Rosistilla ulvae: one gene and its partner. The protein of the gene in region 1 binds, or shares a complex with, the protein of each later gene. Links are inferred from orthologs where the notes say so. Each region holds a gene or a part of one and is shown on either strand. Other genes may lie near its edges.

Region 1 (10,524 bases):
GGTTTGCGCAAGCCTTTCTTGGGGCTTCCGCCAACCGCCCAATACAGCTTGGGTCTGCTGGCTGCGGAATGAGGTTGCCCCCGAAGGCGCTGAGATATCAGCCGCCTCTTCACCACTTGGTGTCTAAACCAGGCAAGCGTGGGATTAACCTGCCATGCGGCCGATTCGATTTCCCTTGGGAACCGACATTTCCTGTTGGCTAGGTTGGTACCGGTACTGCATGACGTATGCATCTTCGCTGGTATCGTCGTAGAAATCGCGAAGCACCGAAACCGCTTTGAAGCCACTGTTGCGGAAGAACAGTTGAGCATCGAGATTGGTTTCACGAACTTCCAACATGATCCGATTGCGGCGATCGTGCGACAGCTTGCCAACCAACTTACCAATCATCGCTTGGCCGACGCCACGATGACGGACTTCGGGATTGACGGCAAAGTTGAGGATGTGCAAACGGTTCTTGTGCAGCTCATAAATCATAAAGCCGACAACACGGTCATCTTCTTCGGCAACCATGCCGATGCAGTTCCGCTGACGCAAGCAGCGAATAAACTCATCTTCCGACCATGGGAATTCGAAGCTTGCCGCTTCGATGTCGAGAACCGACGGCATATCGCGACGAATCATCCAACGAATATGCACCGTTGTGGCTGAACTTTGAGATTGTTCCATTACCGACTCCTTCCTCGGGCGGAGGCTGTGACGCCTTAGTATACATCAACGTAAGACGCGATCCTTCGACGTCTCAAGTCCCATTCGTTGACCGAGGGAGGTTATCAGAAGGCCGCCAGAACGCCAAGAGAAATCAGGCCAGATTTTAATTCCAGTTTTCGATGCAATTTGTTCATTTTCACTTAGAAATTCAACAAAACTGCTGTTGCGTTAAAACTCACTTTCGGCGTCCCCAGCAAGCTTGCAACGCCTCCGTCGCCCCCGTCCTTCAAACAACCGCCGCTCAACGTTCGGCCGACGGCCGCGCATCGCTGGAACGAGTTTCGTCGCTGACGGCCGGCGTGCTGCGCGGTCCACTCTCCATGCTCGACAGAATTAATCCGGCGACTAATAGGATCGCTCCCATCACCCGCACACCGCTGGCCGAGCGTTGGGTGAAGCCGGCCAACCCGAAGTGATCCAACGCCAACGACGCGATCGCTTGCCCGGTCACGATCAATGCGATCCACTGCAAGGCGCCGACGCGGGGAGCGAAGATCATCGACATCGTGACCAGAAAGGCGCCGATCGATCCGCCCAGCCATGCCCACCAAGGGAGCGATGACAACGAATCGGTGAACCGCGGCGGAAAGCGGCCGCTGAAAATCGCGATCGCCACCAGCACCAACAGCCCCGAACCAAACGAGATGATCGCTGCGTGCAACGGATGCCCCATCTTCCGCGATAGCGTCGCGTTGACACCCGGCTGTGCCGCCAGTCCCGCGCCGCCAATCAACGCCGTGCATACGATCATCAAATACATCCAACGCGACAAAGGAAGGCTCCATCTAAAGTATGAGGACTTGCGGCTGACCGATCGACCGATTCATGCGACCACGCCCCGATTCCGCTGGCCCCCATCATCGATCAGCTGTCAGAAACGGTCAACGTGGCGGCGGTTTACCCAATCCCTCGCCCCGATCCGGCTTGACCTTGCCGACGCGACGGGGGTAATGTGCCGCTGGTAAATAGCATAATGTTTGTCTTGCCATCTTCGCTGCGATAGATTTCCTGGGTAAGGATGCCCGCCATGATAAATGCCAATTCGGCCCGTTTCGTTCGACTGGGGCAATCCGCTTTGTGGGGATTGCTGATCGTCGCCAGCTGTGGCTGTCTGAGCCCTTGGATGGGGAAGAAAGACGACGCGAGTGAAAACGAGGTCGCGGTTGTCGAAGAACTTTTCGAGAGTGAAAACCGGCCTAAACTGGTTCGCGATGCAACCGTTTCGATGGGTATGAACCCCGTCAAATTGGAATCGATCGCAATCGTCAATGGCCTGGCAGGCACCGGGGGAATCCCTGAACCATCCCCTCAACGCGATACGATCCTGTCGGAGCTCAAGACGCTCAACATCAACGACCCCAATCAATTTCTGGACTCCAATCAATCGGCGATGGTTTCGGTCGAAGCCTTCCTGCCCCCAGGAATCCAGAAAGACGATCCGATCGATCTGTTTGTTCGGATCAGCACGCGATCGACCGCAACCAGTTTGCGTGGTGGTTGGTTGATGCCCGCCCGTCTACAAGAGGTTCGGTTGTTGAACAATCAATTGCGGACCAGCGATATGCTGGCCGTGGGGACCGGGCCGGTGCTGATCCGCAGCGCCTACGAAGCGGGAGACGAGAAGGCGTTGATTCGCGAGGGAGTGATCCCGTCGGGAGGCCGCAGCACCAAATCGCGCACCGTGGGACTGATCATCCGTCCCGCGTTCCAACACGCTTTCATCTCCGCACAAATTGCCAACGACATCAATCGCCGGTTCTTCTTCTTCGATGGAACCAACCGCCGCGGGATCGCCAACGCCAAAGAGGACGACTTCATCGAACTGTCGATCCATCCAACCTACCACCGCAACATTCCACGGATGATGTCGGTCGTGCAGTCGGTTGCGATCAAAGATTCCATCGACGAACGGCATGTCCGAATCAAAGACCTCACGGCTCGGTTGACCGAACCATCGACCGCCGCCGCCGCGGCCCTACAACTGGAAGCGATCGGCGACGAAGGGGCGGTGCCGTTGCGAGTGGCCGCGACCGTTGCCAATCCCGAGATCCGGTTTTATGCCGCCGAAGCGCTTGCCTACATGGACGACGTCGACGCCATCGACCCGTTGGTCGAACTCGCCAGAACCGAACCTGCGTTCCGGTACCGATCTCTGTTAGCCCTGAGCATCTTAGAACATCGATTAGCCGCCGAGGGGCTGCGAGAATTGATGGATGAGACGAGCGTTGAAACTCGCTACGGCGCGTTCCGCAATTTGCGTGAACGTCCCGATCGCGAACTGTTGGTCCCAGGGACCGAGCTGGGAGATGGCTTTTCGTTTTTCCACGTCGCATCGAAAGCCGAACCACTGGTGGTCGTCAGCACGCTGCGTTACGCCGAAGTCGTCGTCTTTGGCGGCCCGGTGGCGATTCGTCCCCCAAAATATCTGATGGCCGGATCGGGGATCATGGTTCGCGGCGACGACCAAGGCAAACTGCGAATCAGCCGTTTTCAACCGGGGAAACCAGATGCTCGCAGCACTGGCTCGGCGACCGTTGGCGGGTTGATCAAAGGAATCGCCGACGTCGGGGGCAACTACAGCGACGTTGTCGAAGTCCTTCGGATCGCCAAAGAGCAGGGAGATCTGGAAGCTCGCTTTGCGATCGACCCGCTTCCCAAAACGCTCCGCACCTACCATCGCGATACGGATGAAGCCAGCGAAGAATCGAGCTACGCAGAGCTAGCCCCGAGCAATATCGACCCCCCGGTCGGCAGCGGCAAAAAAGAAGCTTGGTGGAAGTTTTAACGCCATAGAGTGTCGAAAACCGCGATAAATCCTTCGAAAATGGACCAATTGAGGCCGACAGACTCCGCTGCTCTAACATAATAATAGACTGAGAGGTGCCTTACCCCTTTCTGCCCGTCGCAAGAACGAACCCCTTCGCATGCTCAAAGCCCTTGAACTGGCAGGCTTCAAAAGCTTTGCCGACCGAACCCGATTCGATTTCCCCGACGGCATTACCGTCGTCGTGGGTCCGAACGGTTCTGGCAAGTCGAATATTGTCGACGGCATCAAATGGGTGCTCGGTTCGCAATCGGCCAAAAGTCTCCGCGGCAAGGACATGTCCGATGTGATCTTCAAGGGATCGCAAAGTCGCAAAGCGGCTGCATCGGCCGAAGCGACAATCGTCTTCGACAATGCCGCCGGCACGCTGCCAGTCGACGCTCCCGAGGTTCACGTCACACGCCGCGTCTTCCGCAGCGGCGAGGGCGAGTATCTGATCAATGGCGAACCGTGCCGCTTAAAGGATGTCAAAAATCTGGTCCGCGGTACCGGGATCGGAATCGATGCCTACAGCCTGATCGAACAGGGCAAAGTCGATCGGATGCTCAACGCCAGCGCCAAGGATCGTCGCGCGATCTTTGAAGAGGCTGCCGGTATCAGCCGTTTCAAAGCGAAGAAAGTCGAAGCGGCCCGGCGGTTGGCTCGCGTCGATCAGAACTTGGTTCGATTGGGCGACATCGTCGACGAAGTCGCCGCGCGACTCAAAAGCATCAAAAGCCAGGCGACCAAAGCGGAACGCTATCGGATCCAAAGCACGCGTCTGAAAGAACTGCGGATGCAGGTTGCGTGGACCGATTGGCAAGAGTTCTCGCAATGCTTGGAACAAACCGACACCGAACTGGCCGAAGCCGAAGCGGCACGCGAGGCGGTGCAAGCGGAACTGGCCAGCGTGACCGAGTCGCGTCAAGAATTGGAGATGAGTGTCCAGTCGGTTGCGATGAAAGCGCAAGCGGTCGAAGCCAGCCGAACCGAATCGTCGCGGCGGATCGCATCGCTGGCCGGTCGTCGCGACGCCGACACCACCGCTCGTAAAGACATCGAACATTCCTGCGCCGCCCAGCGACGACGGCTACAAGTTCTGCAAGCTCAAGCCGGGACCGCTACGGCGGAACTGAAACGCTTGGAGATTCGGCTGCAAGACGCGTTGGAAATGGGAGCTGCCGCGAAGGCGACTGCCGAAGCTGCCGAAGCCGAAAACGCTCGCGTAGGCCAACATGTCGATTCCGTCCGCCGCAGCAGCCTGGAAGCCGAACAACAGCATTTGACAGCGCTCCGCCAAGCGAGCGAATTCGATGGCCAGATGCAGCGGTTGAACCAACAGATCGCCGAAGCTCAACGCAGCGAAAAGGTGCTCGAACAACGGATCTCTGCGCAACAAGCGGTTGTTAAGCGGTTGACCGATGATGCCCAGCGATGCCAGAAAGTCGTGGCCGATCTCGATACGCAGATCGAAGCGTATGCGGTCCAGATCGATACGATGGAAAACGAATTGGCCGACCGCCGCCGCGTCCTCAATCGCCGCCGCGAAGAGATCGCGGCGTTGCAGAGCCGGTTGCACGGGGTCAGCGAACGATTGAACGTGCTGGAAGATTTGCAGCAACGCCACGAAGGAGTCGAAAACGGTGTCCGAGATGTCTTAGACGCCGCCGCTCGCGACGACTCCGCCCCCCTGGCCAGCTGTCGTGGAATCGTCGCCGATCTGTTCGAAGCCGATGTTCATGTCGCTCCGTTGATCGATGTTGCCCTCGGTAGCAAGTCGCAGTTTCTAGTCGTCAGCGGCGACGAGCTTCAACACGCGGTCGCCTCGGGCGAAGTCAAACTGAGCGGTCGCGTGGGGCTGATCCGGATGGACGAATTGCCTAGCGTGCGGCCAGGCGAACGAATCCGCCTGGACGGGCTCAGCGGTATCATCGGCCGCGCCGACCGAATGGTCAAAGCGAACGAAGTGCTGGAGCCGTTGGTCAGGCATCTGTTATGCACCACGTGGTTGGTCGAATCGCTTGAGATCGCCTTGGGCCTGAGCCGACTGAGCGGAGCGGGACTACGTTTTGTCACCCGCAACTGCGAACTGCTGGAACGCGACGGCAGCGTCGTGATCGGCCCGGCTCGAGCGGCCGCCGGTTTGGTCAGCCGCCGCAGCGAACTCGCCTCGGCTCGCAAAGAACAACAAACCTATCGCTACCAGCTGGAAGAATCGGACAAGGAAGCGTCGCGATTGGCGGCCAACGTCGAACAACGTGACGCCGAACTGCACCAGATCATCACCAAGCACCGCGACGCAGTCACCCAGCGAGCCGCCTCGGGTGCCACGCTGACCGCGGCGACCGATGCCTTGGACGCGCAAGTCCATGCGTTGCGATCGTTGACCGAAGAAGCCGAATCGATCCACCGGACCCACAACGAAAGTCAGGTCGAATTGGTGGAAGTGCGGCAGGCGTTGGCCGGTTGTCGGCAACGGGCCCAGCGGTACGAGAGCCAGCAGGAAGAGTACAAGCAGACCTTGCAGGCGGCTCAAGAAGAAGAGCGTCAAGCTTCCGATGCGTTGATGAAAGCGAACGTCGAACTGGCCCGCAGCGAACAGCGCAGCGAGGCGTTGGAAACGGCGATCGGCCAAGTCCGCCGCGACCAAGGCGAACGCCGCGAGGCTGTCGATGAAGTTCGACAACGGTTGGATGCGGAACTGCAACGCCAGAAAGATCTCGATCGCCGAATGCTCGACGCGTCTTCGGAATTGAACGAACTGTATCTGCTGGAACAGACCGATGGCGCGGCGCTCAAGCAGCTTGCGGCGGAAGTCAGTGGCGTGCGGGTCAACATCGCAGCCAAGCAAAAAGAGATCGATGCGGTTCAAAAGCGGGTCAACAAAGCGGCCGAACAGGTCCACGCGATCCAACGCCGACGCGACACCGCCGACGTCCAGCGAGCAAACCTAGCCCAGCGGTTGCTGGACGACTACGAGATCAATCTCGCCGAAGTGCCGATCCCCGAAGACTTCGAACCACCCGAAGATCGCAAAGCGGTGGAACAGGAGATCACCACGCTGCGCCAACAGGTGCAGAAATCGGGATCGGTCAACATGGAAGCGCTCGAAGAACTGGAAGAGTTGCAAGAGCGTTACGACATGCTGCACGGTCAGTATCAAGACTTGACCGCGGCCAAGGCGTCGCTGGAACGGATCGTTAACAAGATCAACGCCGATTCGCGGCGACTGTTCCTCGACACGCTGGAAGCGATTCGGACCAACTTCCAAACACTGTATCGTCGCTCGTTTGGCGGCGGTAGCGCCGACCTGATCCTCGAAGAAGGGGCCGATCCGTTGGAAGCCGGTGTCGAGATCATCGCAACTCCGCCAGGCAAGCCAACGTTCAGCAACACGCTGCTCTCGGGTGGTGAAAAGGCGCTCACAGCCGTTGCGCTGCTGATGTCGATCTTCAAATACCGCCCCAGCCCGTTCTGCGTGTTGGACGAGGTCGACGCACCGTTCGACGAAGCGAATATCGGCCGTTTTGTCAGCGTGTTGCAGGAGTTTCTCGAGCACAGCAAGTTTGTCGTCGTCACCCACTCCAAAAAGACGATGACCGCCGCGCACACGTTGTACGGCGTCACGATGCAGGAATCGGGCGTTTCGACACGCGTCTCGGTTCGCTTCGAAGATGTCAGCGAGGACGGACACATCAGCGAAGATGCTGTCAAACGATCGAAAAACGACGAAGCTGCTTAAACGAGTTCGCAATCCAGGTCCAACTCCCCCCCGATCCGCTAAGCTGGCACGGCATCGCAACCAGCACTCCAGGCTACACCGATTCACCAGTTCGGCCGAACATCGTCTTTATGGGATTCCTTAACGTCACGCTGTTGTTCGGACTCGCCGCAGCCGCGATTCCGATCGCCCTGCACCTGCTGGGACGACGCGAACCGCAGCGGCTGGAATTTCCCGCCCTGCGATTTCTCACCCAGCGGATCGAAACCAATCGCCGCCGGATGCGTGTCCGGCACTGGTCGCTGCTGCTGCTCCGCGTGCTGGCTCTGGCCGGGCTCGCGTTGGCCCTCGCCCAACCGCACGTCCCGAGTGCTCGCGGCGGCACATGGCTTTCGGTCGGCATCATCGCCGTTTTGGGAATGGCCACCGCCGCGATGGCAGCTTGGGCATTTGCTCAGCAGAAATCGCTGCGATTTGTGCTCCCGATGGCGATCGCTGGCGGCCTGTTATTACTCGGAGCGACCATCTGGGGCGCCGCCGTCGCGGCGACCGAAAAGGGACCGGTCGTCAACACACAGCGTCCCTCGGCGGTTGCGATCGTGGTCGACAATTCGGTGCGGATGACCTATCAAACCGATGACGGATCTCGGCTGGAAATCGCTCGCCAATGGGCCGGGTGGATCGTCGATCACTACACCGACACGAGCACTCTGGCGATTCTCGACCGCAGCGTCAAACCGAGGGTCGCCGCGATCGATCTCGCGGCGGCGCGGCGGGCGATCCGGCGGCTGGAACCGTTACAAGTCCCGCAGCCTTTGGAACAGCAGATCGAAGCCGCCGCGGCGATTGTCGCCAACAGCCCCTTCGAGCAGCGCGTCGTCTATGTGATCACCGACCGAACCGCCGCCAGCTGGAACCGATCGGCAACGCTCTCCCTGCCTGAAGGCGTCGACCTACAAGTCATCGATGTCGGTTCGGACGTCGCCCAAAATCGTACCCTCGGCGACGTGCAGGTCGCTTCGGAATCGGTAGCTCGCGGGATCCCGGTGCCGGTGCAAACCCAAGTCGCCAGCGTCGGAGATTTCCCGTCGGGGCAGGTCTCGGTCGAACTGCGGTTGTACGATCGCGATCCGACGCTCCCCGTCCTGCGCGATGGAAAAACAGTCTTTCCCGAGGCGCGGGTGATCGATCGCCAGCGAGCCACGATCGCCGATCCGGCTCGCAGCGACATCACGCTGTCGCTGCCGCCGCTGGAACCGGGAGTCCATCATGCCGAGATCGCGCTCAGCGAAACCGATGCATTGCCGATCGACAACACGCGTTATCTGACGATCGCCGTGAATCAACCGCCGCGTGCCCTGCTGGTTTCCAACAACGCCAATGAGCGACGTGTCATCGAACAGGCGTTGGCGTTGCCGGGTGTCAGTGGCAGCGGCAGCGTCGACTACGACGTCGATGGAATCGCGATGTCCGACCTGCTGCAAACGACACTTTCCGATTACCGCGTGATCGGTCTGCTGGATCCTCCGCGACTGTCGACAGCGCAACAAGACCTGCTGACGGCGTGGACTCAGCAAGGTGGCAAGCTGTGGGTCAGCTTGGGCCCTGCTTGGGAAGAGCAAGAAGAACAAACCGATGACGATCCGTTGATCGGTCGCGTGGTCCGGCAGTGGCGAGTCCCCGAACCGGGACACTGGATCGATACGCAGGGGAGCGGCCATCCGGCGCTACGACCGTTTGCCGCCGTCGCGGGCAACGTTCCCTGGCAACTGTACCCGATCTATCGCTACTGGCAGATCGATCGCCAAGAGAGTGACGTCGTGATCGCTCGATACACCGATACTCAGCACCCCGCGATGATCGATCGAGCCATCGGGGCGGGGCGGTTGTTGATGTTCACGACTCCGCTGCCCGGAATCGACGGCCCGGGGCGGCGTTGGAACGAACTGTTCAGCACCAGCGAAGAGTATTGGCCGGCGTTTCTGTTGGTTCGTGGCGCGTTTGACTATTTGGCCGATCGCGACCCGGGAACACTCAACGTTCGCGTCGGCCAGCCGGTAGGACTGAAGACAGCCGATGGAGCGCCGCATCGGTATCAGTTGTTCGCTGGTTCCGCAGCCCCCGTCGTCGTCGAATCAAGCGGCAGCCAAGTTGCCCCCGGGCCGGCCGCCGTCGCAGGAAACTACTGGTTGCGCAGCAGCGGCGAAACCCTCGGTTACAGCGTCAACCTGGCTCCCGCCGAAACCGACCTGCAGCGAATCTCGACCGACGACCTGACCGCGATCCTCGGCGCCGACCGCTACAAATTGGTCACCGAGCGAGAACAGATCGATTGGTCGGCGACAACGGGTTCCAACGCCCAACCCTTCTACGCCCAGATGATGCTGTTGGTCTGCGGCGTGTTTGTCCTGGAACAAATCCTGGCCAATCGCTTCTACGCGGCCAAATAGCTAGAAAAACCGCCCCCTCACACCACGCCGGGGGGGGTTCTGCCAACTTTTTGCTTGGTCGATGCGAGGTTCGTGTTTAGCATGAATCGAATCCATCCGTTCAGGCAGGGGCAGCAATGAAGTATCCACAACAAAACAAGTTCAAACGCCGTCGTCGTCTAGTGGCCGAATCGCTCGAATCGCGAGCTCTGCTGGCAACATTGGGATTGGGAGTGGAGTTCTACGAAGTCGGCGGCAGCGGACCAGTCAGCTCGTTGAAGGCGGGGGAACTCTATGATGCCCGCGTGGTGGTCGATGTTCCCGATTCGACCTCCGGCGTGATCTCGTTGCCACTCAACTACTCGTGGGATCCCAAGGTTTTGGAACTGGAAGATCCCGCGCTTGCGGGTGAGACATTCCCGTTGATCAACACCGACGTTCCGGGCAGTTTGGTGACGCCAAACTTCACGCTCCAACGGGCCGTCGGTAACTATACCGCGGAAGCTCCGAAATTTGATGCCAGCGGCGATCCTGCCAACTTTGATTCGTTTTATAATATCGAAGGAGTTCGCGGCGGTGCCTTGCCCGCCGCAACCAACGGATCGGCGATCGCATCGGGAACCGAAACGGGAACATTTTCCGGTGACCTGCGATTTCGCGTCCTCTCCGATCTGAACGCCTTCGCGTCGACAACCTTCACGATCGCGCTGGATGGATCGATGGCGTTCGAAAATGGCGAGGCGCTAGATGCGGTGACAGGGATTTCGGGGGCCGTCGGTCTCGATCTTCCTTCCGCCACCCAAAATCAAATCGTTCAGGCGACGCTTCCGATTGCGATCGGTGGCAACAAGCAGGAGATC
Region 2 (9,057 bases), 3.0 Mb from region 1 along the record:
TCGCAAGACTCAATCCAAGGATGGAATGATGGAGACATCGCTGCACCGATCGCTCAAGGGAATGTATGCCGCGTCGGAAGCGGATACCGAGGTGCGGTTGGGAGACTACCGCATCGACGCGATCCGCGGCGATGAACTGATCGAAATCCAGTTCGCCTCGCTCAGCGCGATCCGTCCGAAGATCCAATCGCTGCTGCAGCGCCACGACGTTCGCATCGTCAAACCGATCATCAACCGCCGGCGGATCGTCCGGCAGGCGACTGCAGAGGGGCCGGTTTTGGGACGTCGACTGAGTCCCAAACGCGGGGCGCTGTTAGAGATCTTCGACGAACTTATTTATTTCACCCGGGTCTTCCCCCACCCACGGCTTACCATCGAGGTCCCGATGGTCAACGTCCAGCACTGGCGTCTGCCGCCGGATCGCCGCAAGCGACGACGTTGCGGCAAAGACTACAAAACGAAGGACTACGTGCTGGAGAGCATCGAATCGACACATGAGTTCCGCACGACCAAGGACTTGCTGAACCTGATCGGCAGCGACCACCTGCCCCATCCCTTCGACACCGCCGAGCTCGCCGGTCATATCGCCTGCCCACGTGGAACCGCGCAACAAATCGCTTACTGCTTGCGGCAGACCGGTGCCGTCGACACCTGCGGCAAGCGAGGCAACGCGATCCTCTATCGCGCTGCCTAAAGACTCGCACCGCATCCGCTGTCGCCGCGCGTCGAACCAGACACCTCTGCGACGGATCGCAGGCCACGCAGTTTCGCCAATGGAAGCTCACCGGCGACACCCGATCTCTATTTCGGGGGATGGCGCTGGACGCACCCTCTGTCGCACGGCGGCCAACGACGCTCCTGGCACCAATTCCGAAAACGAACTGAAGTACTAGCTATCGTTAGCCTTTGACGGCCAAGGACGATGGTTCGGCAAGGGAGAAAGCAACCCCTTCGGCGGCGCCAATCCACTGCCGCGCGACGATCGCTGGTAAGGGGGACCCGACAAAAAAAATGCCGGTCGAATCGATGAACGATTCGATCGGCAAATTGAATGGGTTCACATCGATCGCGAGCGACTGGGGATTGCGACCGCCGCGATCGTTGCAATTCGGCCAGTTACTTGGTGATGATCTGTCCAGCAACTAAAGCGCTACCTGTCAGATCGCCCGGCAGGTCCGTATGGACGATCAAACGCTGGCTCTTGGGGCCCGCTTTGTCACCGGCGGTGATCTTCAGCGGCAAGACGTGCATTTTTTTCGACTCTTCGTTCGACTTGTATTCGATGCTAAAGCCTTCGGCCTTGATGTCGGTCAAACGGAACGGTTTGTCGCTGCGAACGACCAAGCGTTGCTCGGACGATTCGCCCGGCTTCAGATTGCCGATCGCCATCACTTGCGGGCTAACGATCACTGCAGGGCGAACGTCATAGGTGACTTCTAATGGAACGCGTGGCATGGCGCGATCGTTGGTGACCACGACGATGTTTGTGTGAGCTTGTCCCGGTTCGGCCGCACCGTCAAAAGCGACGTTCAATTTGTAGGAAACCCGGCCGCCGCTGCGCGACAACTCTTCGAATCCTGCAGCGACGTTAGGGGACGACGATTGGACTTCTACGATCTGCCAATCGCTGCGGCCGGCATACGTGACACCGACCTCCTTGTGAACCGATTCGCCTTGCACGACCGATCCGAACTCGATCTGCCCAGGGTTGAAAACAATATCGCGACGGATGTAGCCGTCGACACGCAACTGAACTTCGGCGTAGTACGGCTTATCGATCACGACCGTCAGGGTTGCCCCCTTTTTGCCGTGGAACGAACCGGTGTTGAATCGCGCCAAGATGTGGCCGGTTTCGCCCGTCTTGAGCGTGTGGTTTTCAATGATCGGCGTCGTACATCCACAACTGGCTCGCACTGTCGCGATGTGGACATCCTCTTTGTACAAATTCTTGAACGGGAATCGAAACTCGGTCTTCGCCGCAACCGCAACCGTTCCGAACTCATGCTTCTTGACCGGAAACATGTTGTCAGCCCATTCGACTGCCTTCGCCTGCGGACAGATCAATGCCAACAGCACCAACCCCAGCAGGCCTTCTGTTCTTATTGTTTTCATCTCTCTCAAATCCCCATCCAAATTTTTTGTCGATCAAAGCCCTCGGCTCTGAGTCAGCCTTTCACTGCCCGATTGATACGGTTTCCGAACCGATTCCGGACAGCCTTAGCACGGACACCATGTCCAGCGATCGCATCCATGCAACTCAAAACCCACTAGAATCAACGAAGTCTAGGACGCTTCCCGATACCAAAAGGCTTTAGCTACTATTTTACGCAACAATTTTCTTGAAAAACGCGTGCAAGTTTCGAGAGACAACTCTGGCCCACAGCGGGACCGGCAGGATACGAAAGCTGGGAGGTCTACAATACTATAGCGACCACGATTGTTATACCGCACCGGGAGCGGTTCAACCGTCACACAAGCTAGCCCGCGTTACCCGACAGATCAAGACAAGGGGGGACGTATGAGCGTTGCTGCACGCGTTATGGGGGCATTCCCCAAGGGGAGAAAAGTTTCAAAAATTCCACAAAAAAAACCCAGGTCCGATGAGAAACCTGGGTGTTCGTTTTTTGTAGTCCGGCGTGTTACCTAGACTTGCTTGTCATCGATCCAGCTCATCAGCGAGCGCAATCGCTTGCCAACGTTTTCGATCTCGTGACCTTGCTCCAGACGACGGGTCGTCTTGAACATCGCCGCACCGCCGCGGTTCTCCAAGATCCAGTTGCGAGCGAAGGTGCCGTTTTGGATTTCGGTCAGAACGCGCTTCATCTCTGCCTTGGTTTCAGGCGTGATGATTCGCGGGCCGGTGACGTAGTCGCCGTATTCAGCGGTGTTCGAGATGCTGTAACGCATGTAGCTGAGTCCGCCCTGGTAGAACAGGTCGACGATCAGCTTGACTTCGTGCATGCACTCGAAGTAAGCCATCTCGGGCTGGTAGCCAGCTTCGACAAGCGTTTCGAAGCCCGCTTTGATCAGTTCGCTCAAACCGCCGCAAAGCACGACTTGTTCGCCGAACAGGTCGGTCTCGGTCTCTTCTTGGAAGGTCGTCTCGATCACACCACCGCGGGTGCCGCCGATTCCCTTGGCATAAGCCAAACCGATCTGCTTGGTCTCTTCGCTGGCGCCTTCGCCCAAAGCGATCAGACTGGGGACGCCGCCCCCCTTTTCGTATTCGCTGCGGACCAGGTGCCCTGGGCCTTTAGGCGCGACCAACAGGGTGTCGACGCCCACGGGCGGTTCGATCTGGCCGAAGTGGATGTTGAAACCGTGCGAGCACATCAACACGTTGCCAGGTTGCAAGTTGTCGCGGATCTGCGCCTTGTAGATGTCGCCCTGAACTTCGTCGGGGAGCAACAGGTTGACGACATCGGCCTTGGCGGTCGCTTCGTCAGCCGACATCGGTTCGAAACCGTGGCTCTTGGCCAAATCGTAGTTTGGTCCGCCAGCGCGTTGACCGATGATCACATCGCAACCGCTGTCGCGAAGGTTCTGCGCCTGGGCGTGGCCTTGCGAACCATAACCAATAATCGCGATCGTCTTGCCCTTGAGGTGGGACAGATCGGCGTCGTTGTCGTAATAAATCGTAGCCGCCATGTCAGGTGGTTCCTTGTGCTATCGTGGCGAAATTCGGTTTAGAAAATTGGACGGTGTTCAGTTTTGGTTTTCGGTTTTGTTTCGATTGGCAATTCCGTCCCGCAGTGGGCGAGCCAATCAAGCGGGGCGCGACTTGCACACCTCTATTCGGCGGACGTGTCGACGGCTGCACCGCTGCGGACCATGGCGATTCGCCCGGTTCGAACCAGTTCGATGATTCCGTAGGTTCGCATCCGTTCTATGAACGCTTCGACCTTGCTTTCGCGTCCGCTCATCTCGATCGTGATTTCGTCGGGACCGACGTCGACGATCCGGCCGCGGAAGATATCGACAAGTTCGCGAACTTCCGATCGCGAAGGGCCAGGGGCCGCTTGCACCTTGCACAACATCAAATCGCGTTCGACGAAATCGGTCGCGCTGATGTCCATCACGCGGACAACCGTCACGATCTTTTCCAACTGCTTGCGGACTTGCGCAAGCGTGTTTTCGTCGCCCATGACGACAAACGTCATGTGAGACAACTGGGGGTCGTCGGTTTCACCGACAGCCAAGGAGTCGATGTTGTATCCGCGCGAGGCCAACATCCCCGAGATGTGAGCGAGCACACCGGGAACGTTTTGAACGAGGGCCGAAAGAACGTGTCGCATGTTGTGTTTCTGGACCGTGGTTGAATCCAGGCGGTAGCCTGGTCGAGCGAGAAAAGACCGCATCATAGTAAGGGGTTTTCCAGGGTACAAGGGTTGGTAATCCGCCAAAAGTTGACGAAGTGGTTTGCAGTTGCTCTGCGCCTCCACAAATCGTGCTTTTCGGCGACCATCGGGGTGGGCGATCGGGCCGCCAAGCGGGCGATTGGGATGCCCAGATGAGACCCTTGCGGGGAGCGAAGGTTCATGCGATCGTGACCGACACAGGCGCTCATTCAGTCGCCCGATCTAGCGTGCAATGCAAAAATTCGCCACATTAGTGGTTTGGCTCGATTTCTCCGACAACTGGAATCGGCCGATTTTTGTCGAGCGGATCGGCGGAACCACCGCAGCGCCCCGACGCGCTGTTTGGCTAATGCCTTGAAAGCTATTCCCAATGACCTTCCGAATCGAATTGCCAGCCTACCGCGGCCCGATGGATCTGCTGTTGTATCTGGTCCGCCGCAGCGAACTGGACATCACCACGATGTCGTTGACCAATGTGATCGACCAATACCTGGAATATTTGGAAGTTTTGCAGGATCTGGACGTCAACGGCGTGGGCGATTTTATCGATCTCGCTTCAACCCTGGTCGAATTTAAGAGCAAAGCGGTCCTGCCGCAGGCCGACGACGAGCAGGAAGAAGAGGTCCTGGAAGACCCTCAGGACGAGCTTGTCGAACGGCTGTTGGAGTACAAGCGATTCCGCGACGCGTCGAGCATCTTGGACGAGATGGGAGAGCAGTGGCAGCAGCGGTATCCACGGATCGCCGACGATCTTCCACCGCGCCAGATCGATCCTGGCGATCAACCGATCGCCGACCTGGAGCTGTGGGATCTGGTCAGCGCCTTTGGCCGGATCATGCGCGAAGCCTCCGGCCCGCCGCCGACCCAAGTGGTCTACGACGACACGCCGATCCATGTCTACATGCAACGCATTCACGAACAATTGCTGAAGGTCGATGAAGTCCGTTTCTCAGACTTGTTCGATCTGGGGGCTCATAAGTCCGCAATGATTGGTATCTTTCTTGCGATCCTAGAGTTGGCAAGGCACTACGGTGTGTCGACCCGGCAGGAAGCCGGCGGCATAGATATCGTGGTCACTCGCGGCGAACGGTTCGAGACGGAGCTGAATGTAAGCGAGGTCGACAACTACGACGCCAGCGCCGTCGATGAAACGAACTTGCCCATTAAAAAGTCGTCTTGAGAGAGTTGATGTTCGAAAATATTCCGTTGCGGAAGTGCCAGCACGCCGGCCTGACAATCGAAGGTTATTCGCGCGCGGCAGTGCAAACCTGTTGGCGAATTCCCGAATTGAAGTGTGGATTTGATCTCGGCGTTCAGCCCTGGGATTTCATGGGCACGCCGACTTGGTTTGTCAGCCATACTCACCTGGATCACATCGCTGCGCTGGCCGTTTACGTTTCTCGCCGCCGGATGATGAAGATGGATCCGCCGGTGATCTATCTGCCAGCGGGTTCGATCGATCAATGCCTGGCGATGCTCCGCTGCTTCACGCGGCTGGACAAAGGGGCGATGCCGTGCGAGCTGTTGCCGGCCAACCCAGGAGATGAAATCGAACTCTCCCGCGAACTGGTCGTCAACGTCTTCCCCACTCGGCACACGATCGAATCGGTCGGATTCATGGTCAGCGAGCGGCGGAAGAAGTTGAAAGAAGAATTCCAAGGGCTGCAGGGGACCGAGATTCGCGATCTCCGCATGAAAGGTGTCGAGGTCTCGCACGAGACGCGGATGCCGATCCTCGCCTACACCGGCGACACCCAGCCGCGCGGGCTCGACGAAAATCCGGAGGTCTTCGATTGCAAGATCTTGATCGCGGAGATGACCTTCATCGCCGCCGACCACCGCAAGGAAAAGATCCATAAACACGGCCACATGCATTTGGACGATTGGGTCGCGCGGAAGGATCGCTTCAACAACGAACTGATCATCGCGTCGCATTTCAGCACGCGGTACAGCGACCAACAGATCCGCCGAATGGTCGAAAAGAAGCTGCCCGGCTTGCTCGGCGGCCGGTTGAACCTGTGGTTATAAAAAAGGATCCCCCATGGGACCTCGCCGCCCCGGCGCGATTGGATCCGCCGCGATCCGCGTACGTCCATGTGCCGTTCTGCCAACACCGCTGTGGATACTGCAATTTCAGCGTCCTGGCCGGCCGCGACGATCTCGTCGACGCCTACCTCGACGCCCTCGAGGCGGAACTGAATCGATTGGTCGAGCCGCGCACCGTCGACACGCTGTTCATCGGCGGCGGCACTCCAACCCACTTCGACAGTCCTGCCCTTACCCGTTTCCTGCGACTTGTTGGCCATTGGTTCCCCCTTTCCGGTGGCGCCACCGAGTTCAGTGTCGAAGCGAATCCAAACGATATCACTCAGTCAAAGCTGGATCTTCTGAAGCAATTTGGAGTCGATCGGATCAGCCTTGGCGTGCAATCCTTTAACGCAAACAAATTGAGCACGCTTGAACGATCGCATTCTCCCGACGAAGCGCGGCGGGCGATCCAGTTGTCGGCAGAGACGATCGGCAACGTTTCGATCGACCTGATCTTTGCCACCCCCGGCGAAACGCCCGACGTGTGGAGAGCCGACCTGTGCGATGCGGTCGCGATGCCACTGAGTCATCTGTCGACGTATGGTTTGACGTTCGAAAAGGGGACACAGTTCTGGAATCGGCTGCAGAAAGCGACGATCGCCACGGTGATCGAAGAGGACCAGTTGCAGATGTTCCGCGATGCGATCGCGATTCCCAAGGCCGCCGGTTTTGAGCACTACGAAGTTTCCAACCACGCGATGCCGGGGCGACGTTGCCAGCACAACATGGCGTACTGGCGAGGCGTCGGTTGGTATGCAGCCGGCCCCGGCGCTGCGTCGTTTGTCGACGGGCGGCGTGAAGTCAACCACCGCAGCACGACGACTTACATCAAACGCTTGTTGCGTGGTGAATCGCCGATCGCCGAATCGGAAACCTTGACGCAGGAGCAATTGATTCGCGAGCGGGTGGCGTTTGGGCTGCGAATGTTGGCCGGAATCGATCTGTGCGAAGTCGGACCGCTGGCGGTCGTCGACGCCCTGCTGGGCAAGAAGTTCCAGATGCTGATCGAGATTGGGATGTTGGCGCGGACCGGCGACCGGATCGGATTGACCGCCGACGGGCTGTTCGTCAGCGATTCGGTCCTGTCGGAGATTCTGTAGCCGCGACCAGGAGGCCAAACGTCATTCGGCCGGAACTTCATCCATGCTCGCCAGATAGCCCTTCATCCACTCCAGGATCTCTTCGTTGGAGATCGTTGCGTCGATGACTTCCATCGGGGCGGCGGCGACCGCGTGCAGACAGGCGGCTAGCGAGTCGATGATCTCATCTTCGGTGCGACGGAGCGCGGTGACTAACCGGCGACAGACACTGGGCCCCGCGGGGGCAGCTTGATGTCCGTATTGGGCCAGTGCGGTCGAGAGCGGAATCGCGGCGGACCAGCGGTTTTCCAACAGATCGCCGACATGCTCGAAGACGATTTCGTTGGGATCGATCGCCATCAGCGCGATCCCGGCCGAAGCGGCGATCATATCGACGCGGTGATTCAGCAGATGCTCCAGAGCGGGCGCTGCGGCCTGCGCGCGAGGTCCTATCGAATGCAGGGCTTCGGCCGCGACAAGGACTACCTGTTCGTCGCGTGAGCGCAGCATTTGCGTCAGCGCCGGAACAAAGGCTTCGCACGATTCACCCTGTCGCCCGGACACCTGCTCCGCTGCCAGGAACTGAAACGATTCATTGGTCGAAACCAGTTGTTCGGCCAACTGTTGTATCGAACTTTGCGGTCCGGGGACCGTCGATGCGTCGAGGACCATCGTGCAGGCCGCCGGCATCGATTTGTGAGCTTGTTTGAACGTCACCTGAGCATCGGCGCGCAACAACCGGCCCCACGCAGGATCGGATTCATTTCGCAATCGCGCCAACAGGGCCGCGGCGTAACCGAGGTCAGCCGAGGTCAGGTAGCCCAAACCGCGGAGTGTCTTCACCGTGGCAGCGGGTGTGCTGCAGCAAGACTCTTTGACGCTGCTGTTGCAAACGGCGACGACAAATCCGCCGCAAAGCGTTGCCAGTTCGGTGAGCCATTGTCCCTGGTCAGGCATCTCGCCCGGATCGAACTGTTTCAGGCGATAGTGCGAAATCTCGTGTGCCAAGGTCGTGACCAACCCTTGGCTGTCCGACAGGGCTGCCCGAGGGATGCGAATCTTGGGCGATTCGCCGATCTGATGAACCGCTGCTGTCGGGCTGTCATCGACAACTTCGACCGGCAAGCCGGCGATATCGACTTGCAGTTGTTTGGCGATTCGCGAGGCAACCGACGGCAGTTCGTCCTCAGCCACGGTTGTCGACGAGACGAAGGACGCAGGGTCTGTCACGATCGCCGTCTGTTGGATCACAGGCAATGTGAACCGTTCGACCAAATACCGCATTCGCAGTTCGATCTGCCCGCGGCGCGACGCCGTAAGCGGCGGCTTCGCCTTGCCAAATCCAAATAGCATCGTCAACAACCTCAAGCCCTTCGTGTTAAGTATCGCTGCCGCGACCGCGGCTCCAGTAGAACGCCACGTTAATCGTGGTCGTGACCACCTTCTTCGTGAGCATGTCCGTGCTCGAGTTCTTCATCGGTTGCGTCGCGGATTTCGCGAACCGTGACATCGAACGTCAACGTCTCTCCGGC

What was found.
Region 2: the proteins of smc (region 1) and EC9_RS10060 are in contact, whole or in part, in a crystal structure (PDB 3ZGX), measured with the Bacillus subtilis proteins. The link is inferred for Rosistilla ulvae from one-to-one orthologs.

What each region holds. Positions count from the first base shown.
Region 1 is NZ_CP036261.1:5,812,147-5,822,670, forward strand. Bases 3,245-7,456 are described here. They hold smc (chromosome segregation protein SMC), read left to right. Parts: upstream 3,245-3,635; coding sequence 3,636-7,256; downstream 7,257-7,456. Other genes in these bases: EC9_RS20550 (flagellar basal body P-ring protein FlgI), read left to right, coding at 3,245-3,496; EC9_RS20560 (BatA domain-containing protein), read left to right, coding at 7,367-7,456. Outside these bases: rimI (ribosomal protein S18-alanine N-acetyltransferase), read right to left, coding at 145-624; EC9_RS20545 (DMT family transporter), read right to left, coding at 953-1,462; more of EC9_RS20550, read left to right, coding at 1,739-3,244; more of EC9_RS20560, read left to right, coding at 7,457-9,685; EC9_RS20565 (SdrD B-like domain-containing protein), read left to right, coding at 9,802-10,524. UniProt on the Bacillus subtilis protein: Required for chromosome condensation and partitioning.
Region 2 is NZ_CP036261.1:2,806,615-2,815,671, reverse strand. The notes cover bases 3,889-6,633. They hold EC9_RS10060 (segregation and condensation protein A), read left to right. Parts: upstream 3,889-4,728; coding sequence 4,729-5,538; downstream 5,539-6,633. Other genes in these bases: hemW (radical SAM family heme chaperone HemW), read left to right, coding at 6,377-6,633; EC9_RS10055 (MBL fold metallo-hydrolase), read left to right, coding at 5,547-6,386; ilvN (acetolactate synthase small subunit), read right to left, coding at 3,889-4,295. In the rest of the region: EC9_RS10080 (hypothetical protein), read left to right, coding at 26-694; EC9_RS10075 (DUF1573 domain-containing protein), read right to left, coding at 1,117-2,112; ilvC (ketol-acid reductoisomerase), read right to left, coding at 2,644-3,648; more of ilvN, read right to left, coding at 3,792-3,888; more of hemW, read left to right, coding at 6,634-7,546; EC9_RS10045 (HEAT repeat domain-containing protein), read right to left, coding at 7,568-8,878; EC9_RS10040 (FKBP-type peptidyl-prolyl cis-trans isomerase), read right to left, coding at 8,947-9,057. UniProt on the Bacillus subtilis protein: Participates in chromosomal partition during cell division. May act via the formation of a condensin-like complex containing Smc and ScpB that pull DNA away from mid-cell into both cell halves.